3 regions of the Phyllobacterium sp. TAF24 genome follow, and region 1 is predicted to be linked to each of the others. Evidence: predicted binding sites of a transcription regulator. Region 1 holds the regulator's gene; each other region holds the start of a gene.

Region 1 (12,023 bases):
CGTCGCCTTGAAAATACATAAGACCAAGGTTGTATTGAGCCATTGCCAATCCCTGATCAGACGCTTTACGTAACCACACTTCGGCTTGCTCATTATCTTTTGGGATATCGACGCCAGTGATATATCTGAGTCCGAGTTCGGCTTGAGCTTGTGCGAGACCTTGGTCGGCGGCTTTTTTCAACCAGCTGAGCGCTAAAACATCGTCTTTGGTGACACCTTGGCCGGAAAAGTAATGTAGTGCGAGGTTGGCTTCGGACATCGCCAATCCTTGTTCGGCGGCCTTACGGTATAGTTCCACAGCTTTTTCATCGTCCTTAGCTATTCCGGTACCGCTTTCATATCTTCGCCCAAGCTCATTTTGTGCCACAGAGAGTCCTTGTGCTGCAGCTCGCGCGAACCATGCGACAGCTTGCACGTCGTCCTTTGGGAGACCCTTGCCACTCGTATATTGCTGGCCCAGATTAAACTCCGCCAGGGCCACTCCTTGATCAGCGGCTTTCCGGTACCATTTCACCGCATAGACTTCGTCTTGGGATACGCCGAGTCCTCGTGAATAATAAAGGCCGAGATTAAGTTGCGCGAAGGCATTTCCCCGATCCGCAGCTCTTTGAAACCATTTGACCGCCTGTACAAAGTCTTGCAGCGTGGCTCGACCTTCTTGATACATAATTCCCAGCTGAAATTGAGCTTCCGGAAGTCCTTGTTCAGCTGATTTTCGAAACAGGTCCAATGCTGTATGAATATCGGCTGATACACCGGATCCTTTGTTATAGAACAAGGCAAGATTATACTGAGCTCGGGCATCGCCAGCATCTGCGGCTTTTTTGTACCATTCAGCGGCCGATACAAAATTCTGTTCTGTCCCTAATCCGCGTTCATACAAGACACCGATTGTAAACTGAGCGTCAGTATCGCCATTCTTAGCCAGCGGTTGCAGTTTGAAAAAAGCCTTGTCGTAATTCCCGGCAGCGATATCGTTATTTGCACCCGCTAATCCACCTGCTACTGCTGGGGATGATATGGCAAGCACCAACCCTATCATCAGAGCTGAGCGTATGGATTGCATAAAGCTTCCAACTGACTGTCGCCAGATCACCGCAAGGTTTGATTTCATAATGTCCCCCGACACATAGGTCCGCCACATGTGTTCAATTTGGCAGACCCATCATATATAACTTGGCGACCTATCCAGCCAATACCAAATGCTGCGGTATAAACTTTGCTGATTCTAGGCTTTCAGTGCGGTGTTTGTTCACGGCAAACGTTATGCCCCACGGACACTGAAACGAACTGCTGAACAGATCATCAGCGCCAGAATGAAGCTAATTGCAAATTGTTGACCATCACGCCGAGCGTATGCAACGGAATATTAAGCACTTGTAGAACAATGCTGGAACAGATAGTGTTTGTTCTGGTTTTGTTTTTCCGATTCCCTGCTAAAGGATCGCCGATGCTCACGCGTAAACAACATGAACTTCTTCTCTTCATTCATGAGCGTCTGAAGGAGACGGGTATCCCGCCATCCTTCGACGAAATGAAGGATGCGCTGGATCTGGCTTCCAAATCCGGCATTCACCGGCTGATCACTGCGCTCGAAGAACGCGGCTTCATTCGCCGGCTTGCCAACAGGGCACGCGCGCTGGAAGTCCTGCGCCTGCCAGACTCCATTGCTCCGGGTCTCAACGCCCAGAGAAAGTTCGAGCCAAGCGTCATCGAGGGCAGTCTCGGGCGCAATGTTGCGCCGCCAAAGCCGCAGCCGCGTGCTTCCAACGACATGGATATGCCTGCCAATGTCAGCATTCCTGTCATGGGCCGGATTGCTGCCGGTGTGCCCATTTCCGCCATCCAGAACCAGACCCATATGCTGAGCCTTCCGCCGGATATGATCGGCAGTGGCGAGCATTATGCGCTTGAAGTTAAAGGCGACTCGATGATCGAAGCGGGTATTTTTGATGGCGATACCGTCGTTATCAAGCGCGGTGATACGGCCAACCCCGGTGAAATCATCGTGGCGCTTGTCGATGATGAAGAGGCAACGCTCAAGCGGTTCCGTCGCAAAGGAGCATCGATTGCCCTTGAAGCAGCGAATCCTGCCTATGAAACCCGGATTTTTGGACCGGATCGCGTGCAGGTACAGGGTAAACTCGTCGGACTCATCAGGCGTTACTGATCCGGATCGGCATCCCGTTCGCCGCTGTTCGGGATGCTCGCTTTTGTTTTTGGCTTATGTACACGTTCCGGCATGTTGCGTGCCGCTCGTGAGTGAACACGGTAAGTGTTCCATGGCCGATCTGGCGGTCCAATGGCATAGGTCAGGCTGGCTGAGATCAACCTTTGATCGAATGTTTGTTCGATCCTGGAAGCATTCATCGCTTCCCCATGCCCCTGTGTGACCGGCCCCTGTGTGACCGGGCCCAAGCGGATTTCCGCGGCGCCATTCAAAGCAAGATCGTGCAATGTGACCACCAATGTGCCGGGATTTGTGCACGCCGCATCCCTCCCCGCAAAGGCCAGCACGACAATATTTCCTTCACTGCAGGCTGCATTCTTTTGCGCCGGTTTATCCGTATAGGCGATGATGAGCCCGCCGGGTTCGCGCGCCGTACAAAGCTTGTCTGCGCATTCAAACATGCCGTTTGCAGCTTGTGCATTGGCCTTGACTGGTTTGATGATCTGCGCAAGCCCATAACCTTGCTGCCAGTTGTTCAGAATGAATGCGCCACCTTGCGACCGATTGATCATCAATGTTTCGCCATTACGCAGTCCCACCAGTCTGCCATCCTCCGATATGACAATATCCGGCGGTACGCTGCGCATCATGACGAGCGCGCCGATGGCCAATAGTGGCAGGCTGCACAGGCGCAGCCATGACGACAGGAACAGGAGGACAATCAATCCCGCACTCAGGAACAGCAGGCTCACTTGCGGCATTGGACCGAGATGGCCGCTGGGCGAAAGAGCCGCGACATGATTGGCAATAACAGTGAAGAGTTCAATCCCGCGCTCCATGACACGGAAGGGTAGCCAGTCCATATCGAAAGGCATGAGCAGCAACGCCAGAACGGCAAAGGGCATGACAAGGATGGATACCACAGGCAAGGCCAGCGCATTGCCGATCAAACCCAGTGGTGCCGTATTGTTGAAATGATAGACGGCAAAGATCGCACTGGCTGAACCGGCGACCAAAGACGTCATGGCGATGCCATTGATATGATCGATGATCTTGTCCGGCAATTGCAGAAGCAAACCATTGCGGCGTTTGCGTCGATTGTTCCGGGTTGCTTTGCGGGGTGACCACCAACCATAGAATGCGATCAGCGCCGCGGTGGCCGAATAAGACATCTGAAAACTTGGTCCCAGGATTTCATGTGGTGCGATGGCGATTGTAACGAGTGCCGCCAAGGCAACATTGCGCAATGAAAGCGCGGCGCGGTCCGCGATCATCGCAATAAGTATCACCGCCAGCATGACGAAGCTGCGCTGGGCGGCGACATCGAGACCAGAGAGTAGCAGATAAAATGCGCAGGCCAGCAGCGCGACAAAGGCTGAAAACTTCTTGATCGGATATCGTGCGGCGAATTCCGGGAAGAAGGCCAAGGAGGCACGCAAAGACCCCATGACGATGGCCGCAACAAGCGCCATATGGAACCCGGATATAGACAGGACATGCGACAAGCCGCTGAGCCGCATGGCATTGTTCGTCGCCTCACTGATGCCGTCACGCTGTCCGGTGATCTGCGATGCAGCAATTGCGCCCGGCTCGCCCTTGATCTGATGCTGAATATGGTTGGTGAGTTGCTGGCGCATGCCCGCCACCATCAGCAATATCTTGTCGGCGATCCCGGCAGGTTCCGTAAGCGATACAATTTCCGGCTTACCCAGAAAGAACCCGTTACCGCCGACACCATGGTAATAATTATGGAATGCGAAATCATAATTGCCCGGCCGTACAGGCCCCGATTGCGGACGCAGATGCACCAGACCTTGCAGGCTGGTGCCCGGCCCGGCATCGGCTGGCAATGAACGGGCTGATATAACAAGCCTTTCGGGCCTGTAGAGAAGCTGCGGGCGTTCGGTTGCAATGACATCCATAGTCAACCGCCAGCCGCCACGCTCGGGCCGACTGATGGCCACAATGCGGCCGGTCAAACGGGTGGTAATGCTTGAGCCAAGCATAGTTGTATCAAGGCGCATGGTTTCAAACTTGGCGCACAGCATGCCGGCGACGATGCACAGCACGATGGTCAGGCAGAGACTTACCAAGCGCCGGTTCACAGCCAGAAGTTTTAGCCCTGACAATGCGGTCAATCCAAAGAGAATGGCACTCAGTCTGGGTTCTGTTGGCAGGCTGAAATAGAGAACAGCGCCGCCACCGGCAAAGACAGGTACAAACAGAAAGAAATTGCCCCGATCATATTCCCGGCTGAATGCAAGAAGAACGCGCGATGGTATTTTCCGAACCCAATGCCATCCGGCAGCCACAGCGCGGCGTATCTTTGCAACAAGATTGCCCCGCTCGGGAAAATCAGGCTCGTCTTGGGGTATTTGAGTCGCAAAATCGGGCTCATCGACCGCTGGGCGATCAAAAAAGTGCCGTTCACTCGTTTGTGTACTGGTGACAGGGCGCCGCATTTGCCTCCAAATCTGCCAATGCCCTTGCACAGCAGCGCTCCTATGCTACATCAACGCCAGATCAAATCGATTGGATGTTAGGCTAATAGCCAAAGCCTCCGCTGGAGTACTTATGTCATCACCCGTTGTTACCCGTTTTGCACCCTCCCCGACCGGTTACCTCCATATTGGTGGTGCCCGCACGGCCCTGTTTAACTGGCTCTATGCCAAGCATACGGGCGGCAAGATGCTGCTGCGCATCGAGGATACGGATCGCGAACGCTCATCGGAAGCGGCGGTGACAGCTATTCTCGATGGCCTGAAGTGGCTCGGTCTCGAATGGGATGGCGATGCGATCTCGCAATATGAGCGTGCGCCGCGCCACCGCGAAGTCGCCGAAGAGCTGGTTGCCAAGGGCAAAGCCTATTATTGCTATGCTTCACAGGCCGAGCTTGAGGAAATGCGTGAGAAAGCCCGCGCCGAGGGCCGTCCGCCCCGCTATGATGGCCGCTGGCGCGATCGCGACCCAAAGGAAGCCCCTGAAGGCGTCAAGCCGGTTATCCGCATCAAGGCGCCGCAAGAGGGCGAAACCCTTGTGCGCGACCTCGTACAGGGTGATGTGCGCTTTCCCAACAAGGATCTCGATGATTTCATCATCCTGCGCTCCGATGGCAATCCGACCTATATGCATGCGGTTGTGGTTGATGATCATGACATGGGCGTCACCCACATTATCCGTGGTGACGATCACCTGACCAATGCCGCACGTCAGACGGTTATTTATGATGCCATGGGCTGGGATGTGCCTGTGATGGGCCATATTCCACTGATCCATGGTGCGGATGGTGCAAAGCTGTCCAAGCGTCACGGGGCGCTCGGCGTCGAGGCCTATCGTGCGATGGGCTACCTGCCTGCCGCCTTGCGCAACTATCTCGTGCGTCTTGGCTGGAGCCATGGCGATGATGAAATCATGTCTGACGCCCAGATGATCGAATGGTTCGAAATCTCCGATATCAATCGCGGTGCTTCGCGTTTCGACTTCCAGAAGCTGGAAGCGATCAACGGTCACTATATGCGTTTCTCCGATGATGCCGATCTGGTGAAGGCCATGGTCGACATTCTGCCTGAGATCGAAGGCGGCGCGGAGATTTTGGCGCGGCTGAATGATCGCACAAGACAGCAACTGCTGGCAGCAATGCCCGGCCTGAAGGAACGCGCCAAGACACTCGTGGAACTGGCGGACAGTGCAAAATATCTTTTTGCGCAGCGCCCGCTTGGTCTGGACGAAAAAGCGGCTGGCCTGCTCAATGACGAGGGCCGAAGCGTACTATCGGGCGTTTTTCCGGCACTTTCCGGGGTTAATGACTGGACTGCCGAGGCTCTGGATGCTGCAGTGCGTGTTCATGCGGAAAATACCGGCCTGAAACTTGGAAAAATCGCCCAGCCGCTGCGTGCCGCATTGACCGGAAGAGCAACATCTCCCGGTGTTTTTGACGTTTTGGCGGTGCTCGGCCGTGAAGAGTCATTGGGCCGTATTGAAGACCAGATAAAAGGTTAATCCATAGCCCCGACGGTGCATTTTTTGCATTGCAACATTGCGCCGTTCGGGTACGGTGACGTGCCTGAGACAATCAGGAGAAATACCTCGTAAAGAGGGTCAGTGCTTTGGGCCAGTGTGAAGCATACTGGAATTTGAAGTAACTCGTGTCCTTTCGTTTCCGAAGCTCAACGAGAGCCTATTGCTCAAGCAGCGGGTTTTGGAATTGGTACACGGGATGTCAGCGGGAGCTGAAGCAAGAAAGGAACGGCAATGTCTGAGAATAGCGTCAACATCGATCTGAATGGTCACGAGTTTGCGTTACCGATAAAACAAGGCACCATCGGACCTGATGTCGTGGACATTGGAACACTCTACAAGAACACCGGTGCGTTCACTTACGATCCGGGTTTTACATCCACAGCCTCCTGCGAGTCGCAGATCACCTATATTGACGGTGATGAAGGCATTTTGCTGCATCGCGGCTATCCAATCGAACAACTCGCTGAAAAAGGTGATTTTCTCGAAACCTGCTATCTGCTGCTTTACGGCGAACTGCCGACAAAGAGCCAGAAGCATGATTTCGATTACCGTGTGACGCACCACACCATGGTGCATGAACAGATGTCGCGCTTCTTCAGCGGCTTCCGCCGTGACGCCCATCCCATGGCTGTCATGGTTGGCTGTGTTGGCGCCCTGTCCGCCTTCTATCACGACTCAACCGATATTTCCGATCCGCATCAGCGCATGGTCGCGTCGATCCGCATGATCGCGAAGATTCCGACCCTGGCTGCGATGGCTTACAAGTACCACATCGGTCAGCCCTTCGTTTATCCGAAGAACAATCTCGATTTCGCAACCAACTTCCTGCACATGTGCTTTGCTGTGCCATGCGAAGATTACGTGCCGAATCCGGTTCTTGCCCGCGCAATGGACCGGATTTTCATTTTGCACGCTGATCACGAGCAGAATGCATCGACATCAACGGTCCGCCTTGCCGGATCATCCGGCGCCAATCCGTTCGCCTGCATCGCGGCCGGTATTGCCTGCCTCTGGGGCCCTGCCCATGGCGGCGCCAATGAAGCAGCGCTGAACATGCTTGGCGAAATCGGTACGGTTGACCGCATTCCCGAGTTCATCAACCGCGCCAAGGACAAGAACGATCCATTCCGCCTGATGGGCTTTGGTCACCGCGTTTACAAGAATTACGATCCGCGCGCCAAGATCATGCAGCAGACGACGAAGGAAGTTCTGGCCGAACTCGGCATCAAGGACGATCCATTGCTCGATGTTGCGATGGAACTGGAGCGTATTGCGCTCACCGATGAATATTTCATCGAGAAGAAGCTCTATCCGAATGTCGATTTCTACTCCGGCATCACCTTGAAGGCACTTGGCTTCCCCACCACCATGTTCACGGTTCTGTTCGCCGTTGCCCGCACGGTTGGCTGGATCGCCCAGTGGAAGGAAATGATCGAGGACCCGCATCAGAAGATTGGCCGCCCGCGCCAGCTTTATACCGGTGCGACCCAGCGCGATTACGTGCCAGTCGGCAACCGCAAGTAAGCGCAGTCGAAACTCATGAAAAAGGCGCCGATTGGCGCCTTTTTTATATTCTCCGTCACGATTGCTGTTTTATGTATTCGAGCACTTTTTCAGCGGCAATATCGCCGGAAGGCCTTTCTGTTCGCATCAGGTCGGCGATCTCGTCAAAACCGTCGAGTTGTAGCGAACGGGCGTAGCCCGGCCGCAGCAACTGTTCGATTTCCCGCGCGAGTGGACCGGGACGAACAAACTGGTTGAAATATTCCTGAACGACACGTTTATCGGCAATGATATTCGGCAGGGCCGCGCTCCAGACCTTGATGCGCGGCGCAATGAACATCCGCGCCAACCAGTCGGGCCTATAGGATAAAACCGTCGGAATGCGCGCCAATGCGAGTTCGAGTGATACGGTGCCTGAAGCTGCCAAAGCGGCATCGGCTTCGGCAAAAGCTTTCAATCGTTCCGCTTCGCCCACCACAATGTTGGGCTGGACTTTCCAGTCCGCTGTCAATTGCCGCACGAGTGGCTCAACTTTGGGAAGTGTCGGCAAGGTCAGTGTGAAGCGGTTTCCACGGCTCGCCAATAGTTCAATAGCTTCGCCGAAGGGTTTGGAAAGACTGGTAATTTCCGCTTTGCGCGAACCTGGCAGCACGATAATGCTGTGTTGCGCCCTGTCACCCAATTTCCCTTCCCGCGCGCGATTCGTTTTCGCAGCCTCCAGCAAGGGCGCATGCGTGACGAGACGGTGACCAACATAGGTGGCGGGTGGTCCGTCAAGGTCTTTCAGCGCCTGCACTTCGAACGGCAAAATCGCCAGAACATGATCGATGTAGCCGCGCATGGCTTTGGCGCGCTCCGGTCGCCACGCCCAGACCGATGGGCTGATGTAATTGATAATGGGAATAGCCGGGTCGGCAGCCCTCACCTTGCGCGCCACCCGGTGGGTGAAGTCAGGACTATCTATAATAATAAGGCAATCGGGTTTTGCCGCAACGATTGCGCCAGCCACCTGCGATATGCGGCGGATGAGCTGCGGCAGTTTCGTGACGATTGCCGTCAATCCCACCAAGGCAATTTCATGCTGATCAAACAATGAGTTGAGACCAAGGGCCTGAAGATGTTCGCCGCCGACACCCATTAGCGTCACTTCGCCGGGATATTGCCGCCGCAAGGCCTGAACCAGATCGGCACCAAGCAAGTCGCCAGACTCTTCACCCGTGACGATGGCAAGGCGTAGCGGCTTTGACGTGGCCATTATTCGGCCTCCTGCGCGAAGGTCTCGATAAAAATACCGGCTTCATTGGCCGCGGCAATGGTTTCGGAGTAACCCAGGATCAGCGTCCGCCGGGATTCGATGGCAATGCCCTTCAAACCGGCTTTGACTGCATTCTCAACGGTGCTGATGCCAATGGCGGGCAAATCCGCGCGCACTTCCTGCTGCGGCTTGGCGCATTTCACCAGCACCCCGCCCTTACGGTTGATCCGTTTGGCGATACGCAGTTCGGCTACCCGCTGCAGCATGGCGTCAGTACCCTCCACGCCCTCAAGTGCCACCACACGCCGGCCAACGGCAATTGCAGCCTGCCCGATATCGAGTGAACCGATCATAACAGCTGCTTTACGGGCCGCCTGCATATCGGCGATGCTCTCCTTGTCGGCTTTCTTCCGGGTGATGGTTCCCACATCAGGCGCAAGAATATCCGGAACAATTTCGTGGGCGCCAACGACCCTGAAACCATAGGATTCGATGGTTGAAATCACCGCTTTGAGCAATCCGTCATCGCCAAGCCTGAATGCGCGCATGAAGCGGTACAGGGCAACGAGGTTGCCATTGCCCGGATGCAATGCCGCTGAGAATTCCGGCCTGTGGCGTATGCCGCCTGCCAGAACCACATTGGAAATATCTGATGATTTCAGAATCTTCATCAAGCCACCAAGCTCGACAATCGAAATCTCCGCATGTTTGCGTGCGTTGATTTCAGGCGAGGCTTCTCCTTTGATTGCTATGATCAAGGGATCAGCACCCTGCCTGTGCAAGCTTTCGGCTATTGCAATGGGAAGAAGCCCATTGCCGGCAACAATCGCTGTACGGCCTGTTATGGCCGCTGGCAACGCTGGATCGGTGGGTTTAGCTGTTGTCGTCACTGTCGCTGGTCTCGATTCCGGAACCGAGGGGCGGCGTGCAGTAGTGACGTTTGGTATCAGCGAGAATGAAATCGATCAGATCGATAACCGCTGGCGACTGAGAAAACTCAAGCCGCACATCTTCCGCCCGTTTGTAAACCGGTTTGCTGCGGTCAAACAGCATACGCACCGCGTGACGAAGATTGTGAATCTCCGGGCGCGCCATCCCCGAGCGTTTCATGCCGACAATATTCAGACCGGCAAGATAGGCGTGATTGCCGATAGCCATGCCGTAGGGCACCACGTCTTTGGCAACGGCCGCAAGGCCGCCAATGAAAGCATGATGACCAACACGCACAAACTGATGCAGCGCTGCCCCACCCCCGATAATGACATTATTACCAACCGTGACATGACCGCCAATCATCACATTGTTGGAAAAGGTCACGTTATCGCCAATGTCGCAATCATGCGCCACGTGCGAATAGGCCAAAAACATGCAATTGTCGCCAACGGTCGTATATCCACGGCTGCTATCCGTGCCACGATGCATGGTGACACCTTCGCGAATGGTGCAGTTCCTGCCGATGGTGAGCGTCGTGTGTCCGCCCTTGTGCTTGGTGTTTTGCGGGTCCCCGCCCAAAATAGCATTTGGATAGACTTTGGAACCATCGCCAAGCGTCGTCGCGCCTATAATGACCGCATGGCTTAATATGCTGACATCGTTGCCGATGACAGCTTCCGCGCCAATATGGCAGAATGGACCGATATTTACCCTGTCGCCAATCTTTGCGCCCGCTTCAATAATCGAAGTGGGATGAATGCTGGAATTGGACATCAAGCGCCGGTCTCGTCGTCATCGGGGAAGCTGACCATGGCTGCAACTTCGGCTTCTGCAACCTTGACGCCATCCACTTCGGCCACGCAGCTGTATTTGTGGATATTGCCACGCTGCTTGACCTTGGTCACGCGCAGCTTGAGCTGATCACCGGGTACCACAGGCTTGCGGAACTTGGCACCATCAATGGTCATGAAGAAGACCTTGCCGGGCTTACCGCTGCCATTATGGAACAACACGATTGCGCCAGCAGTCTGGGCCATAGCTTCAATGATCAGAACACCGGGCATGATTGGCAATTCGGGAAAGTGTCCGGCGAAATGCGGCTCATTGATGCTGACATTCTTGATGCCCGTTGCTGACTCATCGCGATCAATATCAACAATACGATCAATCAACAGAAAGGGATAGCGATGCGGCAGGTTTGCCAGAAGCTTCTGGATGTCCGCGACGCCAAGAGTGCTCGCCTGTACATTTTCATTCATCTGAACTGCTCTCCTTCTTGGTTCGGGACATCGCGCGAACACTCGCAATCTCGCGGAACCATTGCTTGAACGGCTGGGCGGGCGCACCGGCCCACCGCTCGCCATCCGGAATATCATTCATAACACCGCTTGCAGCAGCAATTTCAACGCGTGAACCGATGTTGACGTGATCCTTGATACCGACACTGCCACCGAGCATTGTCATATCACCGAGCACGACACTGCCGGAAATGCCACATTGCGCAGCAATCACGCAATGGCGTCCAATACGAACATTGTGGGCAATTTGCACGAGATTGTCGATTTTCGTACCTTCACCGATAACCGTATCCGCCAAAGCGCCGCGATCAACCGTGGTGTTGGCACCGATCTCGACATTATCCTGAATAATAACGCGGCCAAGCTGGGGCATCTTGTCGAGTCCGGCTTTACCCGGAACATAGCCAAAGCCGTCCTGCCCGATACGCACTCCGGGATGAAGGAGAACGCGATTACCGAGAAAGGCATACTGAACCGAGCAGCTTGGTGCGATATAGCAATCGCGGCCAATCTTGCAGCCATTGCCAATCACCACATTGGCGGCAATGACAGTTCCCGCACCGATAGAAACAGCCTTGCCAATGATGACGCCGGGTTCGATGGTAACACCCGCTTCGATCTCAGCGGTCGGATCAATGATCGCATGGGGCGAAATGCCAGTCTCGTCGCCGCTCCAAAGATGCGCATTTACCGCCCGTGGATAGAGTGCGCGGCCAATGGCAGCAAAATCCTGCTGTGGATGGCGGGTAACGATAATGGCAACGTTTTTTGGGATGCTTGGCTTGACTTCGTCGGTACACAGAACACCTGCCGCCTTCAAACCTTCAAGGTTTTGCGCATTCTT
Region 2 (5,871 bases), on a different contig from region 1:
GCTTCGTCGGTGGCGCTGACCTTCATCCAGCGCCACCGACGGCCTTTTGGAATGGCATTCAACCGTGTTGTTCGCGCGGAAATGCGCAAGGTGTCATTATCGTACATAGAATGTGCATCAGTGCTGCGGAGCCGGTTGACGCAGCAATGCGAATAGATATAAAGGCCTCCGATCAGCTCGGATAGATGTGGCGGAATAACCGATCCGCCATGATGAATATCCGTGCAGGATGGAGGGGTGGCCGAGCGGTTTAAGGCACCGGTCTTGAAAACCGGCGTAGGTGAGAGCCTACCGTGGGTTCGAATCCCACCCCCTCCGCCATTCTCCGAAAACAACTTATTGATCTATAGGCAATAAAATGTTCGGACCGCTAACGAAGTTTGGTGAAGGCGCATATGAGGCGGTAAAACGCTTCTCTTACAGCAATATTTTTCAGATAGAGAAAACGACCGGGCCTGACCGTTTGGTAATCGCACCTAATGAGAACCAGATTGATATTCTCTTATTGCTCGCCGGGTTGTGGGACGAAGGTTATTTCCTTTTATATATACTGCTGGTTCCTCGCCTTTCTAAGCGCGAGCAAGGCAGATATCAAAGTTCTGGGCCTTTATCCTTCAAGGAGGCAGAGGACTTTTGCACTGCTTTCAAACCGTTTCTTGAAACCGATGGGCGGCATCATTTCTGGATTGGTTCTGCCAATGGTAATGGTACTTTGGTTTATGATCAGCACAACGTTATCTATGCCTATGGCGATACAGCCAGATATATTGAATTTTTAAAGCAGATTGGATTCAAAGAAGATTCGGTTCGCATTCCCGTGCCGCACTCACACTACTATCACGCACAGAACGATAAATTTGAAGATGAGCTGATGGAATATTGGGAATGGAAATGGTCGCCGCTTCAACCAAGTGACGAATAATACCTCGTCTCATTTATTCTGGTTGTTCGATATTCATTTTAAAATTTTGCAAATCTCTCCCATTCTCCACCCTCAAGGATCTGCCTGATTACCTGATGAGAATTTGAGCGAATAGCATGGAACTATTTGCGCCCGTCTGCGTTTCGCCCGAACGTGTCGCAAACTGACGCGATCACCATGTCAGCCTCAGAAATTCTTCAACGAGGATATTCGCCATGAAAAAACTGACCTTTGGTATCTTGGGTTTGATCATCCTCGCTTGCCTGGGGGCAGGTGGCGTCTACTTGTATTCGCAAGAGTCAGCGACAGTGCCTGTCAGCGAAGGGTATGGACCTAATCCCACTTTGCCAGCACCCAACCCCCGACCGATTCCAACCGTGAATGTCGCACAAGCCACCAAATGGCCTGATGGTGTGACCCCCGTTGTGGCTTCAGGGCTGAAGGCCAATGTTTATGCGAAGGATTTGGCACATCCGCGCTGGCTGCATGTCCTCCCTAACGGGGACATTCTTGTTGCGGAAACCAATGGTCCTGCAGAGGAGCAAACCGGTTTCAGTATTCGAGGCTGGGTTATGGGTGTTCTGATGAACCGGGCTGGCGCCAAAGCTGTCAATGCCAACCGTATTACACTGCTGAGGGATGCGGACAAGGATGGCGTGGCCGAAATAAAGGAGCCGTTCATCGAAGGTCTGAACTCGCCTTTTGGCATGACGCTGGCCAATGGGAAACTTTATGTTGCCAACACCGATGGCATTGTCGCGTTTCCCTATAAGGATGGTGAGGCCAAGATCACCACAGCGCCCGAGAAGATCGCTGACCTGCCGGGCGGTCCTATCAACCATCATTGGACGAAGGATGTTATAGCAAGCCCGGATGGCAAGAAGCTCTTTGCGACCGTGGGCTCAAACAGCAATGTCGGCGAAAACGGCCTTGATGCCGAGAAGAACAGAGCAGCTGTTCTTGAGATCGATCTGGCAACGGGACAGGAGCGTGTGTTCGCATCCGGCCTTCGCAATCCCAACGGGCTTTCGTGGAATCCAGATAGCGGTGAATTGTGGGTTGCCGTGAATGAGCGCGATGAAATCGGCAGCGATCTCGTTCCGGATTATATGACTTCGGTCAAGGATGGTGCATTCTATGGATGGCCTTATAGCTATTACGGCCAGAATGTTGATGTGCGTGTCAAACCGCAAAATCCTGAGCTTGTGGCAAAGGCGATCAAGCCAGATTACGCGCTTGGACCGCATACAGCGTCGCTCGGCCTTACGTTCAACACCGGAACGTTTTTGGGCGCCGACTATCAAAATGGCGCATTTGTTGGCCAGCACGGATCATGGAACCGCAAACCGCGCAGCGGCTACAAAGTTATTTTCGTTCCCTTTGAAAACGGTAAGCCCAGCGGTCCGCCGAAGGATATACTGACGGGCTTCATCAATGATCAGGATAAAGCCCTTGGCCGTCCAGTCGGTGTTGCAATCGACAAGTCAGGTGCGTTGCTGGTTGCTGATGATGTGGGCAATACGATTTGGCGTGTGACACCTGCAGTAGCCCAGTGACCCCGCCATAACCACATTATTGAATGACTTTACGATCAGGAATGAAATGAGAGGATGCTTCCACATCTTTTCGATGAGGACTCGGGCCATTGCAAGGATATATATCTTACCCTAGCCTTGGCTAAAAATGGGGACGGGGGTCACATGGACATTACGCACATTGTATTGCCTGCAATATTGGTCGCGCTGGCGGGTTGTTCCACAATTCAAGACGATGTGAAGAACAATCGGACAGCAACGATTGCAAGCTGTGTACGGCAGGTTGAAATGTCGAGACCTGAATTCAAGCAGCACGCCATGACCTATATAGGCGTATCGCGTGAGCACCTTTCAGACACGCTTTGCAATCGGTTGGCAGATGGTGTTGCAAGTGGGCGCATCGATCAGACCGACCTGAACAGGCTCATTGCTACCGGCCAGCTTAATGCGAAGTTTGCGTTCCTCAAGAGGCGGTAGCCATTGCGGGGCACCAATCGATTTTCTGATGTCTGCGGTTTGTGCTGTCAACGATTTCGGGATCTTTTTTCGATCTTGCTCAAGATGAGCCTGACAGCTTCATCTGGACCGGTTGTGAAGGTATCAATGACCGTCGTATCTCTGTCCCATTTCTCGTAGACTCTCTCTGCGACTTCTTTCCATGTGGGCAGTATCATGTCTTCGATGTCGGAGACTCTTGTTTCGACGCGGCGCCTGTGTTCTTCGGCATCCGAACACGTAACGTGAATTTCGAATGCTTCGACATTGGCTCGAGACGCCACGTTGCGCCATGCTTGGCGCGTGATCGTGATGGCATTAACGGAGTCGGCGATAACTGTTCCTCCGTTTCGCAAGTTTTCTTCCGCCAGAGCATAGGCAACGATATAGTCTGCCGGACCCACCTCATCCCTCAACATTTCGGATGAAATTAACGCCTGCGCGATTGTGTCGACCCGCAAATGCGTTGCCTTTAGAGGGCGAGCAAGCTCACGAGCGATTGTGGTCTTACCAGTTCCGGGCAAGCCACTCATAATAATAAGCATGATGACCTTCACAGCTGTTGGTTGTCGCTTTTGCAATTTTAGACACAGGTCTATCCAGTGCGAAAGCATTGATTGGTCCTGGAGAGACCATTGCTATCGGACGTTTCTTAACTATGTGATTGACTATGGACGCGAAAAACCCCGGCACCACTCCTTCCTCGGCTGAGCTTGAGGATATAATCTCAAAGGGCCCAATCATTGTGTTTGATGCGCTTTGTGTGATGTGCTCTGCCAATGCCCAGTTCGTCCTTCGTCATGATCATCAACATCGCTTTCGCCTCGCATCCATGCAGGAACCTGTTGGGATGGCGCTCTACCGGCTCAATGGCATTGATCCCGCTGACCCGGAAACAATGATCGTCGTTGAACAGCAGGGCGTTTTCAGGAATTCGGATGCAGTTCTGGCGATCTATGCCGGTCTTGGATGGCCATGGCGGATTGCCAGCCTTTTTAAAGCTGTGCCGCGTTTTATCCGTGATCCAATCTACCGCTTCATTGCGCGCCACAGAAACTTTCTTTTTGGACGCTATGAGACATGCTGGCTTCCGGAGGCTGCCGATCGGGATCGTCTGCTTTGATGGGTTGGTAATCAGACATTTTTACAGCCGAAAATTGTGCGCTTTCCATCGGTAGGGCGTTGGTAGTACGTTCTCTCTCTGTTCCAAGCGATTCTTTTCTGGATTCGCGCGTTCGGAGAGTCTATGGCTGCCTATCTCGAAAAACTGAATGATGCACAGCGGCGCGCCGTTGAATATGGAGTTGGCACCGGGGGCAGTGCGGGACCATTGCTCATTATCGCCGGTGCGGGCTCGGGCAAGACCAATACGCTTGCCCATCGCGTCGCTCATCTGATTGTCAATGGTACGGACCCCCGGCGTATTCTTCTGATGACGTTTTCCCGGCGGGCAGCCGCTGAAATGGCGCGGCGCGTGGAGCGCATCTGCAATCAGGTTCTCGGTGCGAATGGCGCTGCCTACAGCAATGCACTTGAATGGTCTGGCACATTTCACGGCATAGGCGCACGCCTTCTGCGCGAATATTGCGATCAGATATCACTCGACAGGAATTTCACGATCCACGACCGGGAGGACTCGGCGGATTTGATGAACCTCGTCCGCCATGAACTTGGCTTCTCCAAGATGGAGAACAGGTTTCCAACCAAGGGCACATGCCTTGCCATTTATTCGCGGACAATCAATTCTGAACGCCCGCTTGAAGACGTTCTGAAGGAGCATTTTCCATGGTGTGCCGCGTGGGGTGCGCAATTGCGCCAATTGTTCGCGGGATATGTGGAAGCCAAGCTATCCCAGAACATTCTCGATTACGACGACCTGCTGCTTTATTGGTGCCAGACGGTAACGGACCCACTTTTGGCTGAGGATATCGGGTCGCGGTTTGATCACGTCATGGTCGATGAGTATCAGGACACCAACCGGCTACAATCCTCGATCCTTTTGGCGCTGAAACCCATGGGTACGGGGCTGACTGTCGTCGGTGACGATGCGCAATCAATCTATTCTTTCAGGTCGGCCACTGTCCGCAACATTCTCGACTTTCCGGCATCCTTTACGCCAGCGGCTGATGTCATCACGCTGGACCGAAATTACCGTTCCACACAGCCAATCCTCACCGCTGCCAATGCCGTTATCGATTTGGCATCCGAGCGTTTTACCAAGAACCTCTGGACGGAACGGCAATCTGCCGACAGACCGCAACTGGTTACTGTGCGTGATGAGAGTGAACAGGCGCGCTATATCGTCGAACAGGTGCTCGACAGGCGGGAAAACGGCGCCTTGCTAAAACAGCAGGCCGTGCTTTTCCGGACATCTAGTCATAGCGGTGCGCTGGAAGTCGAGTTGACGCGGCGAAACATTCCGTTTGTCAAATTTGGCGGCCTGAAGTTTCTGGACAGTAGCCATGTCAAGGATTTGCTGGCAATTTTGCGTTTCATCCAGAATCCCCGGGACCGTGTGGCGGGTTTTCGCCTGATGCAGCTTTTGCCCGGTGTAGGCCCGGCGTCTGCTCAAAATGTCCTCGACAAGATGGCCCTGCATGCAGACCCGGTTGCGGCGCTGTCCGAGATTCCCGCACCGCCGCGGGCAGGCGAGGACTGGGCGAAATTTGTTGAAATGCTTCAAGGCGTGCATGGCCGCAAGAGCGAGTGGCCAGGCGATCTGGAGAACATTCGCGCCTGGTATGAGCCGCATCTGGAGCGGCTTCACGAAGATGCATCCATGCGGCAGGCTGATCTTCTGCAACTTCAGCAAATCGCCAGCGGCTATCCATCGCGTGAACGTTTTCTGACCGAGCTTACCCTTGATCCACCCGATGCAACGAGCGACCAGTCTGGCGTTCCTCTGCTCGATGAAGATTT
Region 3 (12,023 bases), on a different contig from region 1:
GGATGCCGGAGACTTCGCCCATGACGTTGCGCAATTGCACGAGATAGTCGCCATGATGACCGCGACCAAGATGTGGTACGCCGGTGCCGATGACGGAATCAACCAGCTTGATGCGGCCCGAAACGCGCAGACGGCGATCATTCAGGAACGCTCCGCCGCCGCGTTCTGCGGTGTAGAGTTCGTCCATCGCCGGATTAAAGATCACGCCAGCAACGATCTGGCCCTGACGTTCCAACGCGATTGAAACAGCAAACATCGGAATGCCGTGCAGGAAGTTGGTGGTGCCGTCGAGCGGATCAACCAGCCAGCGGTGCTGGCTGTCGCTGCCTTCAATTGCGCCTGACTCTTCCATCAGGAAGCTGTAATCAGGACGGGCCCGGCTCAGTTCGGCATGGATGATTTCTTCGGCTTTGCGGTCCGCCTGGCTAACATAGTCGCCGGGGCCCTTGAGCGAAACCTGCAGATTCTGCACTTCGCCGAAATCGCGCGCCAGGGAACGGCCAGCCTTCATAGCTGCCTGCACCATTACATTGAGGATCGCTGAACGCGCCATTTAAGGTCATTCTCCGTCAGAATTTGTTGATCAGGGCGCCGAAAATCCCGGCGCCCGACACCGGCTTAGTCAGCGCGGCGGACGTAGGTCAGTTCGTTGGTGTCAACGATGATGCGTTCACCCGACGAAATGAATGGCGGAACGAGAACGCGAATGCCGTTTTCAAGCACAGCTGGCTTGTAGGACGATGCTGCGGTCTGGCCCTTGACGACCGGATCTGCCTCGGTGATGGCGAGGGTAACGTAGTCAGGCAGGGAAATGCCGATCGGACGTTCGTCATAGAGTTCGACGGTGACCATCATGCCGTCCTGCAGGAACGCAGCGCGGTCGCCGACGAAATCCTTCTGCAGTTCCAGCTGTTCGTAGCTGGCGGTGTCCATGAATATAAGTGCTTCGCCCTGTTCGTAGAGGAAGGAGAAATCCTTCTGCTCAAGACGGACCTTTTCAACGGTTTCAGCGGCGCGGAAGCGCTCGTTGAGCTTGGTGCCGTTGAGGAGGTTCTTCAGTTCGACCTGATTATAGGCGCCGCCCTTGCCTGGTTTGACTGCGTTCGTCTTGACAGCGACCCAAAGGCTGTTGTCGTGTTCGATCACATTGCCAGGACGGATTTCATTACCGTTGATTTTCATTTGTTTATCCGGATTGCTGTTGAGGACCGGGCGCCGACATGTCGGCGGCAGCCGATATTGGGGCCTCCAAGACCACAAAATCGCGCGATAGGCAAGAGAAAGCGCAAAAAGAGCCGGTTAAGACCCTTTTCGCGGCTAAGCCCGAAACGTTAAGCAGCCAGCGCAGTTTCCGCTACGGAAACCCAATAGCTGATGCCATAGGGAATGGCATCATCATTGAAATCATAGGCTGAATTGTGCAGGGCAGCCGTGTCGCCATTGCCAAGGAAAATGAAGGCGCCGGGGCGCTTTTCCAGCATGTAGGAAAAATCTTCCGCGCCCATGACAGGCGGCATATTGCTGTTGACAGCACCGTCACCGGCAATCTGCCGGGCAATACCAGTGGCAAAATCCGTCTCGCGATCATGGTTGAATGTGACGGGGTAGCCCTGATCATACTTGACCTCGGCCCTGGCCCCAAAAATAGCCGCTGTGGCTTCGGCGACTTCTGTCACACGCTTGCGGGCGAATTCACGAATTTCCGGTGCAAGGGTGCGCACCGTACCTGACAGCGTTACGACATTCGGGATGACATTGGTTGCATCGCCGCCGTGAATCATCGCTACGGAGATGACGAGGGATTTGAGCGGATCAAGTTCGCGCGATACGAGCGATTGCAGGGCAAGCACCGTATGAGCGGATACAACCACGGGATCAACAGTTGTATGCGGTTTGGCCGCATGGCCACCCCGACCGATCACCTTGATCTCGAATTCGTCCGTTGCCGCCATGATGGAGCCTTTGCGCAATGCAAACTGGCCAACGGGCAGGCCGGGTGCATTGTGCATGCCATAGACTTCCTTGATCGCGAAGCGGTCCATCAGACCGTCATTGATCATCGCAAGTGCGCCAGCGCCGCCTTCTTCGGCAGGCTGGAAGATCACGGCAACCGAGCCGCGGAAATTGCGGGTTTCAGCAAGATATTGTGCCGCGCCGAGCAACATGGCGGTGTGGCCATCATGGCCGCAGGCATGCATCTTGCCCGCTGTCTTCGAAGTCCAAGGCTTGCCGCTGGCTTCCATGATCGGCAGCGCATCCATATCTGCGCGCAAGCCAATGGCAGGTCCATCGCCATGGCGGCCACGGATAATGCCGACGACGCCGGTCTGGCCGATGCCTGTCTCGACGCTGTCGCAACCGAAAGAGCGCAGTTTTTCCGCGACGAATTTGGAAGTCTCATGCACGTCATAAAGGATTTCCGGGTTCTCATGCAGATGCCGGCGCCATTCGGCGACACTCGGTTGCATTTCATGGGCTCGGTTAATCAACGGCATCTTCAGCTTCCCATTTCTGTTCGGTCATTGCGGTGTTAACGCAGCTTGTTGGCTTCAGTCAGCGCGGCCTTCATCTGGTCATCGTCGAGGCCATCCATGAAGGAATCAAGTTCGGGGTCGGTCAACCCCGCACGTCTGGCGACCATGTACCAGGCTGCAGCCTTGACGGAATCACCTTCGACCCCAAGACCCTGATAGTAAAGCTTGGCGAGCTGCGCCTGTGCTGCGACATTACCGCCTACGGCAGCGCGCAGTGTCCAGCCAAAACCGGATACATAGTCGCGGGGGCCGCCGCGCCCTTCAACAAACCACCGGCCAAGGTCAAGTTGGGCTGTGTCGTAACCGCGTTTTGCCGCCTTGATGAGATATTCGCGGGCCTTCGCATCATCGCGCGGAACCGCCAGTGTTCCGTTAGCAAGAATCTGGCTTACGGCGTATTCCCCGTCGGGAAGCCCCTGTGTGGCAGCTTTCAGAAACCATGGATAAGCATTCTCAAGACCCAGCGCGCCCGGGTGTTCCTGCACCAGAATCTGTCCGTAGTTGAATTGTGCCATGGCGTTACCACCATCGGCCGCAGCCTTCATCAGGGTCTTGGCCTTGACCGGGTCCTTGGGCGCATATTTTCCCTGAAGCAGGATGGTGCCATAGCGAAACTGCGCTTCCGGATTACCCTGTTCGGACGCCTTGCCATACCATTTTGCCGATTCAGCCAGATTGACAGGTATGCCGAGGCCGCGTGCCAGCATATCGGCAATCAGCACCTGTGCTGCACCGTCGCCGCTCTCGGCGCGGGGCAGGGCGAGATTATACGCGGTCTTATAAAGGCCGCGCTGATAAGCGCCAAAAGCCTCGTCGACGGCGCCCTTGCCGAAGCGTGTCGGATTGACAATGTCGACCGTGGGATCGCTGGCCAGTTTCGGCTTGTCCTGCTTCGGGGTCGTTTGCGGTGTTTCAAGCGACTGCGGTGCGTCGGTGGGTGCCGACGTCAATGACGGGGCGTGATTAGCCGTGGGAGCGGGCGTGTTTGGCGCAGAAGACGCAGGAGCGGCTGGTGTTTCCGTGGCTGCTGGGGCGGGCGCTGTCTGGGCTGCAGCCGCGTGCATGAAAACCGGTGAAACCGCCAGCACTGCCGCGATGGCGCAAACGAGGTTTCCGGATTTTGGTCCCATGGGCCTAGTCCTCAAATCGCGGCGCGTGCTCATCGAGCAGACGGTTCGCTTCCTTGATGGCGTCTGCCGGATTTTCATGGCCGAAAACGGCTGCGCCGAGCGCTATAAATTCTGCGCCGGTTGCCGCTGCGTCAGTGATGCTTTCCAGCGTATTGCCCGCCTGAACGATGCAGGGGATTTCGATCATTGATGCCCACCAGTCGGCAAGCTCAACATTGCGCGGATGGGCTTCAGGCGTGGTATCAGCGCCAATCTTGCCGAAAAGCACATAATCCGGCTGGGCCTCGCCAATTTCGAGAGCTGTGTGGCGATTCTTGATATTGCCGGTGCCGACAATCAGCTTGGGTGAGAATTTCTCGACATTTGCGGCAAGGTCACTGGCAGGGCCTTCCAAGTGCAGGCCGTCTGCCTTAACGCGGCCGGCAATCTGTGTGTTGCCAACGATGATGGCGGCAGCACCGGCACTCTGGATGATGGGGACAACGGTCTCCGCCATGGTCTGAAAAAGTGTTTCGTCCATCTCATAGGCAGACAGGAGCACGGAAGCGACATCGCCGCCAGACAGCGCGTCGGTCAGTTTTTTGGCCAGTTCGTCGGCGCTCGCAGCCGGGGGCGCGATCAGAACGATACGGCAGCGTTGGGGTGTCTGGTCATTGTTCATTGGCTGCAACCTTACAATCGTTCTCTATAGAATGGGCAATCGTGATGGAATTCGGGCATAGAGGATGGCCGTTCATTTGAACAGTCTTTTCGATGCCTCATCTTCCACACGTCTGTTGCATATTAGTCTTACGACGTAATTACTTAGTAGCAAACAGGTGCTTGCCGCCAAAAAGCATTTTTCAATTGCCGGTGTGATCAGCTAAGGATGAAAGACCCTCCTTACCGGATTTCCATCATGCACGATCTCCTGTTGAACCCATGGTTCTATGCCGCTGCCGTTCCGGCCACGATCCTGATCGGGTTGTCGAAAGGTGGCCTTGGCGGGGCCATGGGACAAGTCGGTGTGCCGCTGATGGCGCTGGTCATGCCGCCAGTGCAGGCGGCGGCGATCATGCTGCCAATCCTTATCATCATGGATGTGGCGAGCCTGTGGAGCTGGCGGGGCTATCGCGACAACAAAACCCTGAAGCTGATGTTACCGGGCGCTTTGCTTGGCATCGGCATCGGCTGGCTGACCGCATCTGTTGTGACCGATGACATGGTGAAACTCATCGTTGGCGCCGTCGCGATCATCTTTTTTGCGCGTTATATTTTCACCAGCGCAGCCAAACGCGCGGCGGCGCAACCGCACAATGCGGCGGCTGCAACCTTCTGGTCGACCATTGCCGGGTTCACAAGTTTTGTCGCCCATGCCGGCGGTCCGCCCTATCAGGTTTATGCCCTGCCGCTGCGGCAGGACCCGAAAATCTACAACGGCACGAGCGTTATCTTTTTCGCGATTGTTAATGCGATAAAAGTCATTCCATATTTTGCTCTGGGCCAGTTTGATGCCGAGAATCTCAAGGCCGCAGCGGTTCTGATGCCCATAGCGCCGCTTGCAACTTTTGCGGGTGCATGGATTGTAAAACGCATGCGCCCTGAGGTGTTTTATCCCTTCATGTACATCATGATCCTGCTGATGGGATTGAAGCTTTCCTACGATGGATTGGCCGCTTTGTTATAATTATGAACTAAAGTTGATCGGCCGAATCGCAACTTTCGGACTATGTAAACATTATCAATCACGACCGTCGAAGAACCGCTCCCCTACGAGGCCGGGAGTGCTGTGGTTGAATCTTGCATGACAGGAATTGGTGAATGCTATGACACAGACACAGCTCCAACAGCGGGATACCCGCATCGATGTTTTCCGGGCTCTGGCACTGCTGACCATCTTCATCAACCACGTGCCGGGAACCGTTTTTGAGCATCTGACCCATAAGAATCTGGGCTTTTCGGACTCTGCCGAGGCATTCGTGCTGATCTCGGGTATTGCAGTCGGTCTTGCCTATGGCTCGAAGTTCGAGGCGGGCAACCGCTTTCTTATAACGTTGAAAGCCTGGCGCCGTGCGGCGACGCTGTATAGCGCGCATATCCTGACGACAGTGGCAACGCTGGCGATTTTTTGCGCTGCCGGGCTTTATCTCAACCGTCCGGAATTTATGTCCTTCATCAATATCGGACCACTGATGGATCAACCGGCTGAGGCGCTGATTGGCCTTGCCACGATGGGGCATCAGCTCGGCTATAATAATATCCTGTCGATGTATGGCGTGCTGCTTCTCATGCTGCCGCTGTTCCTGTTCCTCGGCAATATCAGCCTGTCAGTCATGGTCGGATTTTCCGGCCTGCTGTGGCTGGTATCAGGTGTTTACCAGATCGCACCACCAAATTACCCGACTCCGGGCGTGTGGTTCCTGAACCCGTTGTCTTGGCAGTTCCTGTTCGTGATCGGCATTGCCGGTGTGATGCATGTGCGCCGGGGCGGCCAGATTCCGTTTAACAAATATCTGTTCGGATTTTCCGTCGGCTACATCCTGCTTGCGCTGCTTTGGGTACGCGTGCCGTTCTGGGGCGTTGATACCTCAATGGGCTTGCCGATGGTGGTGACAGGTTTTGACAAGACATTCCTGTCACTGACCCGTCTCGTCCATGTGCTGGCGCTGGCCTATGTGATCGTCTCGGTTCCGGCCATTTCCAATCTGGCACGCACGCCGGAAGATCATCCGCTGGCCATTCTCGGCAAGCATTCGCTGCCGGTGTTTATTGCCGGGACAATCCTTGCCATGGTTGCGCAGATCGTCAAGGAGATGAACCCCGGCGATGTGCTTGATGATACTTTGCTGATTGCGAGTGGAATCATGGCGCAGTTTGCGCTGGCTCATTATCTTGAATGGCTGCCGAGCATTGGCTGGGGCAAACGTCCCGTTCCGCAGGCTCACGTGGCAAAAGCAAAGCTGGTTGTTGCTGGCAGGCCTGTTCATAGCGTGGCGAGGAATTCGGGAATGAAATCCGGAACAGCGAAGACCGCGATTTCCTGATCACCCGTTGGCTTTAGCGGATATTGGCCCGTCCTGATTTTCAGGGCGGGTTTTTGTTGATTGGTCAGGAAAAACCGTTAGCCATCATTTGTTTCCATGGTCTAAGCTTCCAGATGCAAAGCGTTGGGAGGCGTGTATGGGTGGTGGAATTTTTGATCGTGATCTTGAGCGCAATGCGGCCAATTACCAGCCGCTGACGCCGCTGACCTATCTGGAGCGGGCAGCGCGGGTTTACCCGTCGAGAATAGCGATCATCCACGGCACGCAGCGCTATGATTATGGCACGTTCTATCGCCGCACCCGCCAGTTGGCTTCGGCGCTGTCTCGTCGTGGGATCGGCAAGGGCGATACGGTTACGGTGATGTTGTCCAATACGCCGCCCATGCTGGAAGCGCATTTCGGTGTGCCTATGACCAAGGCCGTGCTGCATTCGGTCAATACGCGGCTCGATGCGGCGGTGATCGCCTTCCAGCTTGACCATGCGGAAACCAAGATCGTCATTGTCGACACGGAGTTTTCAGCGGTTTTCCGCGAGGCTTTGGCACTGGCCAAGGTGAAGCCGCTGGTCATTCATTTCGTCGATACGGAATATCCAGATGATGCGCCCTATCCGCAGGGTGAGCCGTTCGGCGAGATCGATTACGAGGCCTTCGTTGCCAGTGGCGACCCTGATTATACATGGTCGATGCCCGATGATGAATGGGATTCCATTACGCTCAACTATACATCGGGTACGACAGGCGATCCAAAGGGTGTGGTCTATCACCATCGCGGCGCAGCGCTGATGGGTTATGGCAATGTGGTGGCATCCGGCATGGGGCGTTATCCTGTTTATCTGTGGACCCTGCCGATGTTCCACTGCAATGGCTGGTGTTTTCCGTGGACGCTTGCCTTGCAATTCGGCACCCATGTCTGCCTGCGCTGGGTGCGGGCAAAGCCGATTTATGATGCGATTGCCGATCTCGGCGTGACACATCTCTGTGGTGCGCCCATTGTCATGGCGGTGCTGATCAACGCAGCTGAAAAGGACAAGCGCGAATTCCCGCAGACGGTGACTTTCAATACGGCCGCAGCACCGCCGCCGGAATCCATTCTGGCCGGTATGGCTGACGCAGGGTTTGCGGTCACGCATCTCTATGGCCTGACGGAAACCTATGGTCCTGCGGTCGTCAATGAATGGCAGGATGAGTGGGATGCGCTGGAAGCCGCGTCCCGCACCGCCAAAAAGGCGCGTCAGGGCGTACGTTATGCCTCGCTTGAAGACCTTGCTGTGCTTGATCCTGAGACCATGCAGCCCGTACCCGCCGATGGTGAAACGATTGGCGAGGTCATGTTCCGTGGCAATATTGTCATGAAGGGATACCTGAAAAACCGGGCGGCCAGCGATGCAGCTTTTTCCGGTGGATGGTTTCATTCCGGCGATCTCGGTGTCATGTATCCTGATGGCTATATCCAGCTGAAAGATCGCTCCAAGGATATTATCATTTCAGGCGGCGAGAATATTTCCTCCATCGAAGTCGAAGATGCGCTTTACAAATTCCCTGCCGTGGGTGCCTGCGCCGTCGTGGCTCGGCCAGATGATAAATGGGGCGAGACACCGCTTGCCTTCGTGGAACTCAAGCCGGGGCAGGTGGCGACAGAGGAAGAATTGATCGCCCATTGCCGGACACTGCTTGCCCGTTTCAAGGTGCCAAGGCATGTGCTTTTCGAGGCAATACCGAAAACATCGACCGGAAAAATCCAGAAATTTGAACTGCGAAAGCGGGCAAAACTGATGGGAAGCTGATTGTTCGATGCAATCTTCTGGGTACTGGTGGTTTCTACTTCAATGTCGGCATTAACCGCTCGTTAAGCATTACAAGCTATAAATTGATCATCCAGTTTTCTGGATTCTTACCAAGTGGTTTGGCCACTTTGTTTGACGCCTCCCTGTTAGACTCCTGAGAGCCGCCATTTTTTGCGGCTCTTTTTTTTGTGTTCATATCTATGCGGCGGCCCTGACGTTAACCCTTTATTAAGGATAAACTTGCGCTCATGTGTGCATGCGGGCAGGTTGCTGGGGAATACCGCCCGTTGACCGTTGTGGTGACCCGCTTGCTGTCCCAGTAAGAGAGCGCTGCTTTGAGAATCAGCGGATTTTTAATGACAGGGCATGAAATGGCTGAACGGGAATATTACGCTGACAATACAATCCGGCTGGCCGATCGCATGGTCCGCTCGGAAACGTTCAATCATATCTATGATGAGGGCATGAGCCTTGTTGAAGAGGCTGCGGCCTATCTCGACGGGGAAGGCCGTGCCGAAGCCAAGCGCTTGAGCCGCATTGCGGCAACGCTTTATGCCGCCGAATCAATGCGTCTGACCACACGTCTGATGCAGGTTGCGTCGTGGCTATTGCTGCAAAGGGCCTCGCGCAGCGGAGAAATGACGCAGGAACAGGTTCTGTCGGAGAAAGCGAAAGTCCGCCTCGATACGGAATCGGCACCGGAAGATGTGGAAGGTTGGGATGAAATTCCCTTCGACTATTGCGATCTCGTGCATCGGTCACTGCGCTTGCAGGCCCGTGTCAGGCAGATGGATGACGAGATTTATAACGAGGGCACCAGCACTGGCCCGAGGCGGACGCTGACGACCAATCCAGTATCGGATCAGATCAGTCTGCTCGCTACCGCTTTCGCCCATCGCTAATCCCTTTCCGCAGAGCAATTCTATTTGAGCTGGAAAGGCTCTGGCATATGATAATCGTGCACAACATATAGATTTGTTTCTCTTTTGTTCACCTTTCTGCTGTCAAGTTCCCTGACAGCTAGATAAGGTCTCGACATGAAAGAAGCGATTCGCATCATTGGAATTGATCCCGGCCTGCGGCGTACCGGATGGGGCATCATCGAGACGCTCGGCAATTCATTGCGGTTTGTTGCCGCCGGTACCGTTCTTTCCGACGCCAAGCTTGATCTCGCATCGCGCCTTTGCCAATTGCACGACGGTCTTGCTGGAATCGTTCATGGCCAGATGCCGCACGAGGCAGCGGTCGAACATACATTCGTCAACAAAGATGCCACGGCGACACTGAAACTGGGTCAGGCGCGCGGTATTGCCCTGCTTGTTCCTGCGCTGGCCGGATTGCCAGTTGCCGAATATGCGCCCAACGCAGTCAAGAAAGCGGTGATCGGCGTCGGACACGGGGAAAAGAAGCAGATTCACATGATGGTGAAGGTGCTGATGCCCAAGGCGACATTCGATACGGATGATGCAGCGGATGCTTTGGCGGTTGCTATCTGCCATGCGCACCACAGACAGAGTGCCATTGGCCGGATTGCCATTGAACAGAAACTGGCGGCACAGCTATGATCGGAAAACTCAAAGGCACTGTTGATGAGATTGCCGAGGATCATGTGATCCTCGATGTGCATGGGGTGGGCTATGTTGCCTATTGCTCGGCGCGAACGCTGTCGAACATGCCCGGACCCGGCGAAGCAGCCGTGCTTCTGATTGAAACCTATGTGCGCGAAGATCTGATCCGTTTGTTCGGGTTCGGTACTGCGCTGGAGCGCGAATGGTTCCGCCTGTTGCAGAGCGTGCAGGGTATCGGTGCCAAGGTTGCCTTGAGCGTCCTCGGCACCTTGACGCCTTCCGAGCTCGCCAACGCCATTGCGCTGCGCGATATTGCTATGGTCAGCCGCGCACCGGGTGTCGGCAAGAAAGTGGCCGAGCGCATTGTCATAGAGCTGAAAAACAAGGCGCCTGCCTTTGCCGGTGAGGCTATGGGCACAATTGGTCTCAAGCAGGAACTGGGCGAGGGCGTTGCCCCCGCCCCGGTTGCCGATGCGGTTTCAGCGCTGACCAATCTTGGTTATTCGCGCGATCAGGCAGCCAATGCCATTGCTGCAGCGCTGCGGGATGCGGGCGAAGATGCCGACTCCGCCAAGCTGATCCGTCTGGGTTTGAAGGAACTTTCCCGGTGATACGGTTGCCTGATCCAGCGCGCTATGCGAGGACATCCGCATGAGTGATGTCAGCCGATTGATAACCCCCGACAAACGCGGTGAAGACGCCGATACGACGCTGCGTCCGCAAACGTTGAATGATTTTGTCGGGCAGGCGGCAGCGCGGGCCAATCTGAAAGTCTTTATTGAAGCTGCAAAGTCACGCGGTGAGGCGCTGGACCATGTGCTGTTTGTCGGGCCGCCCGGCCTTGGCAAGACGACGCTGGCACAGATCATGGCCAAGGAACTTGGCGTCAATTTCCGTTCCACGTCCGGCCCGGTGATCGCCAAGGCGGGTGATCTGGCGGCGCTTTTGACCAATCTTGAAGAGAATGACGTTCTCTTCATCGATGAAATCCATCGTCTTAATCCGGCAGTGGAAGAAATTCTCTATCCGGCCATGGAAGATTATCAGCTCGATCTGATCATCGGTGAAGGTCCTGCCGCGCGTTCGGTCAAGATTGATCTGGCCAAATTTACGCTGGTCGCGGCGACGACGCGTCTCGGGCTTTTGACAACACCGTTGCGCGATCGCTTCGGCATTCCCGTCCGGCTCAATTTCTATACGGTTGAGGAATTGGAACATATCGTCCGGCGCGGTGCCCGCATCATGGGTATCGGCATGACCGATGATGGCGCGCTGGAAGTTGCGCGCCGGGCTCGCGGTACACCGCGCATTGCCGGGCGGCTTTTGCGCCGCGTGCGGGATTTTGCCATTGTGGACGGGAAGGATTCCATTGACCGCCAGACTGCCGATTCCGCGCTGTTGCGCCTCGAAGTGGATGCGCTGGGGCTTGACCAGCTTGACCGGCGTTATCTGTCGATGATTGCCCATAATTTTGGTGGCGGACCTGTTGGTATTGAAACCATTGCGGCGGGGTTGTCAGAACCGCGCGATGCCATCGAGGACATTATCGAGCGTGGTTCGACAAGCTTGTCTGTTAGAGATGGTATAATGTGAAGAGGTCCACGTACCCTTTCCCGGCACGTGGACCGATTGACAGGATGCCGTTTCGACAAGCGGACATTGCAGTCCGATGGTGAGCAAGGCCCTGTCATTCGATGACACCCGAACAGTTGCAAGGGGCACCGACCCCGTATGACAAGCCAGGGAACCTCATCATGACACAGTTTGATCGTTTTGTCGGCATTGATGTGAGCAAGGATCACCTCGATATTCATTGTTTGCCCGATGGGCTGGAGCTGCGGGTAGCCAATAGCCCTGAAGGGATTGGCCTTCTGCTGCAGCGCATCGGGTCGGTTGAAGGGGTTGCCTTCGGCTGCGAGGCCACCGGTGGTTATGAGGCGTGTCTGCTCGTTGCTGCGAACGAAGCAGGCCTGCTGGTCTGG

The links. Region 1 encodes LexA, which represses DNA repair genes until DNA is damaged. Its sites were predicted from a motif close to TGTTCNNNNTGTGTTCNG; they were not measured.
Region 2: AB4Y96_RS11915 (ATP-dependent helicase) is a predicted target of LexA. The motif match lies at 4,144-4,161, and genes of this name have one in related genera.
Region 3: ruvC (crossover junction endodeoxyribonuclease RuvC) is a predicted target of LexA. The motif match lies at 9,450-9,467, and genes of this name have one in related genera.

Annotation. Positions count from the first base shown of each region.
Region 1 is NZ_JBFRDN010000016.1:21,516-33,538, forward strand. It holds gene AB4Y96_RS14885 (tetratricopeptide repeat protein) at 1-1,114, opposite strand, end outside; gene lexA (transcriptional repressor LexA) at 1,451-2,170, shown strand; gene AB4Y96_RS14895 (ComEC/Rec2 family competence protein) at 2,164-4,632, opposite strand; gene gltX (glutamate--tRNA ligase) at 4,745-6,169, shown strand; gene gltA (citrate synthase) at 6,422-7,714, shown strand; gene lpxB (lipid-A-disaccharide synthase) at 7,770-8,951, opposite strand; gene AB4Y96_RS14915 (LpxI family protein) at 8,948-9,838, opposite strand; gene lpxA (acyl-ACP--UDP-N-acetylglucosamine O-acyltransferase) at 9,822-10,655, opposite strand; gene fabZ (3-hydroxyacyl-ACP dehydratase FabZ) at 10,655-11,140, opposite strand; gene lpxD (UDP-3-O-(3-hydroxymyristoyl)glucosamine N-acyltransferase) at 11,133-12,023, opposite strand, start outside.
Region 2 is NZ_JBFRDN010000011.1:64,458-70,328, reverse strand. It holds gene AB4Y96_RS11950 (hypothetical protein) at 1-107, opposite strand, end outside; tRNA gene AB4Y96_RS11945 (tRNA-Ser) at 232-321, shown strand; gene AB4Y96_RS11940 (hypothetical protein) at 359-922, shown strand; gene AB4Y96_RS11935 (PQQ-dependent sugar dehydrogenase) at 1,138-2,478, shown strand; gene AB4Y96_RS11930 (hypothetical protein) at 2,746-2,934, shown strand; gene AB4Y96_RS11925 (AAA family ATPase) at 2,982-3,497, opposite strand; gene AB4Y96_RS11920 (thiol-disulfide oxidoreductase DCC family protein) at 3,623-4,075, shown strand; gene AB4Y96_RS11915 (ATP-dependent helicase) at 4,199-5,871, shown strand, end outside.
Region 3 is NZ_JBFRDN010000002.1:6,698-18,720, reverse strand. It holds gene AB4Y96_RS01850 (inositol monophosphatase family protein) at 1-553, opposite strand, end outside; gene efp (elongation factor P) at 619-1,182, opposite strand; gene AB4Y96_RS01840 (M20 aminoacylase family protein) at 1,332-2,495, opposite strand; gene AB4Y96_RS01835 (SEL1-like repeat protein) at 2,531-3,664, opposite strand; gene AB4Y96_RS01830 (thiamine phosphate synthase) at 3,669-4,325, opposite strand; gene AB4Y96_RS01825 (sulfite exporter TauE/SafE family protein) at 4,563-5,330, shown strand; gene AB4Y96_RS01820 (OpgC family protein) at 5,470-6,687, shown strand; gene AB4Y96_RS01815 (acyl-CoA synthetase) at 6,824-8,473, shown strand; gene rcdA (protease adaptor protein RcdA) at 8,845-9,375, shown strand; gene ruvC (crossover junction endodeoxyribonuclease RuvC) at 9,511-10,038, shown strand; gene ruvA (Holliday junction branch migration protein RuvA) at 10,035-10,652, shown strand; partial or broken gene ruvB (Holliday junction branch migration DNA helicase RuvB) at 10,693-11,592, shown strand; gene AB4Y96_RS01790 (IS110 family transposase) at 11,796-12,023, shown strand, end outside.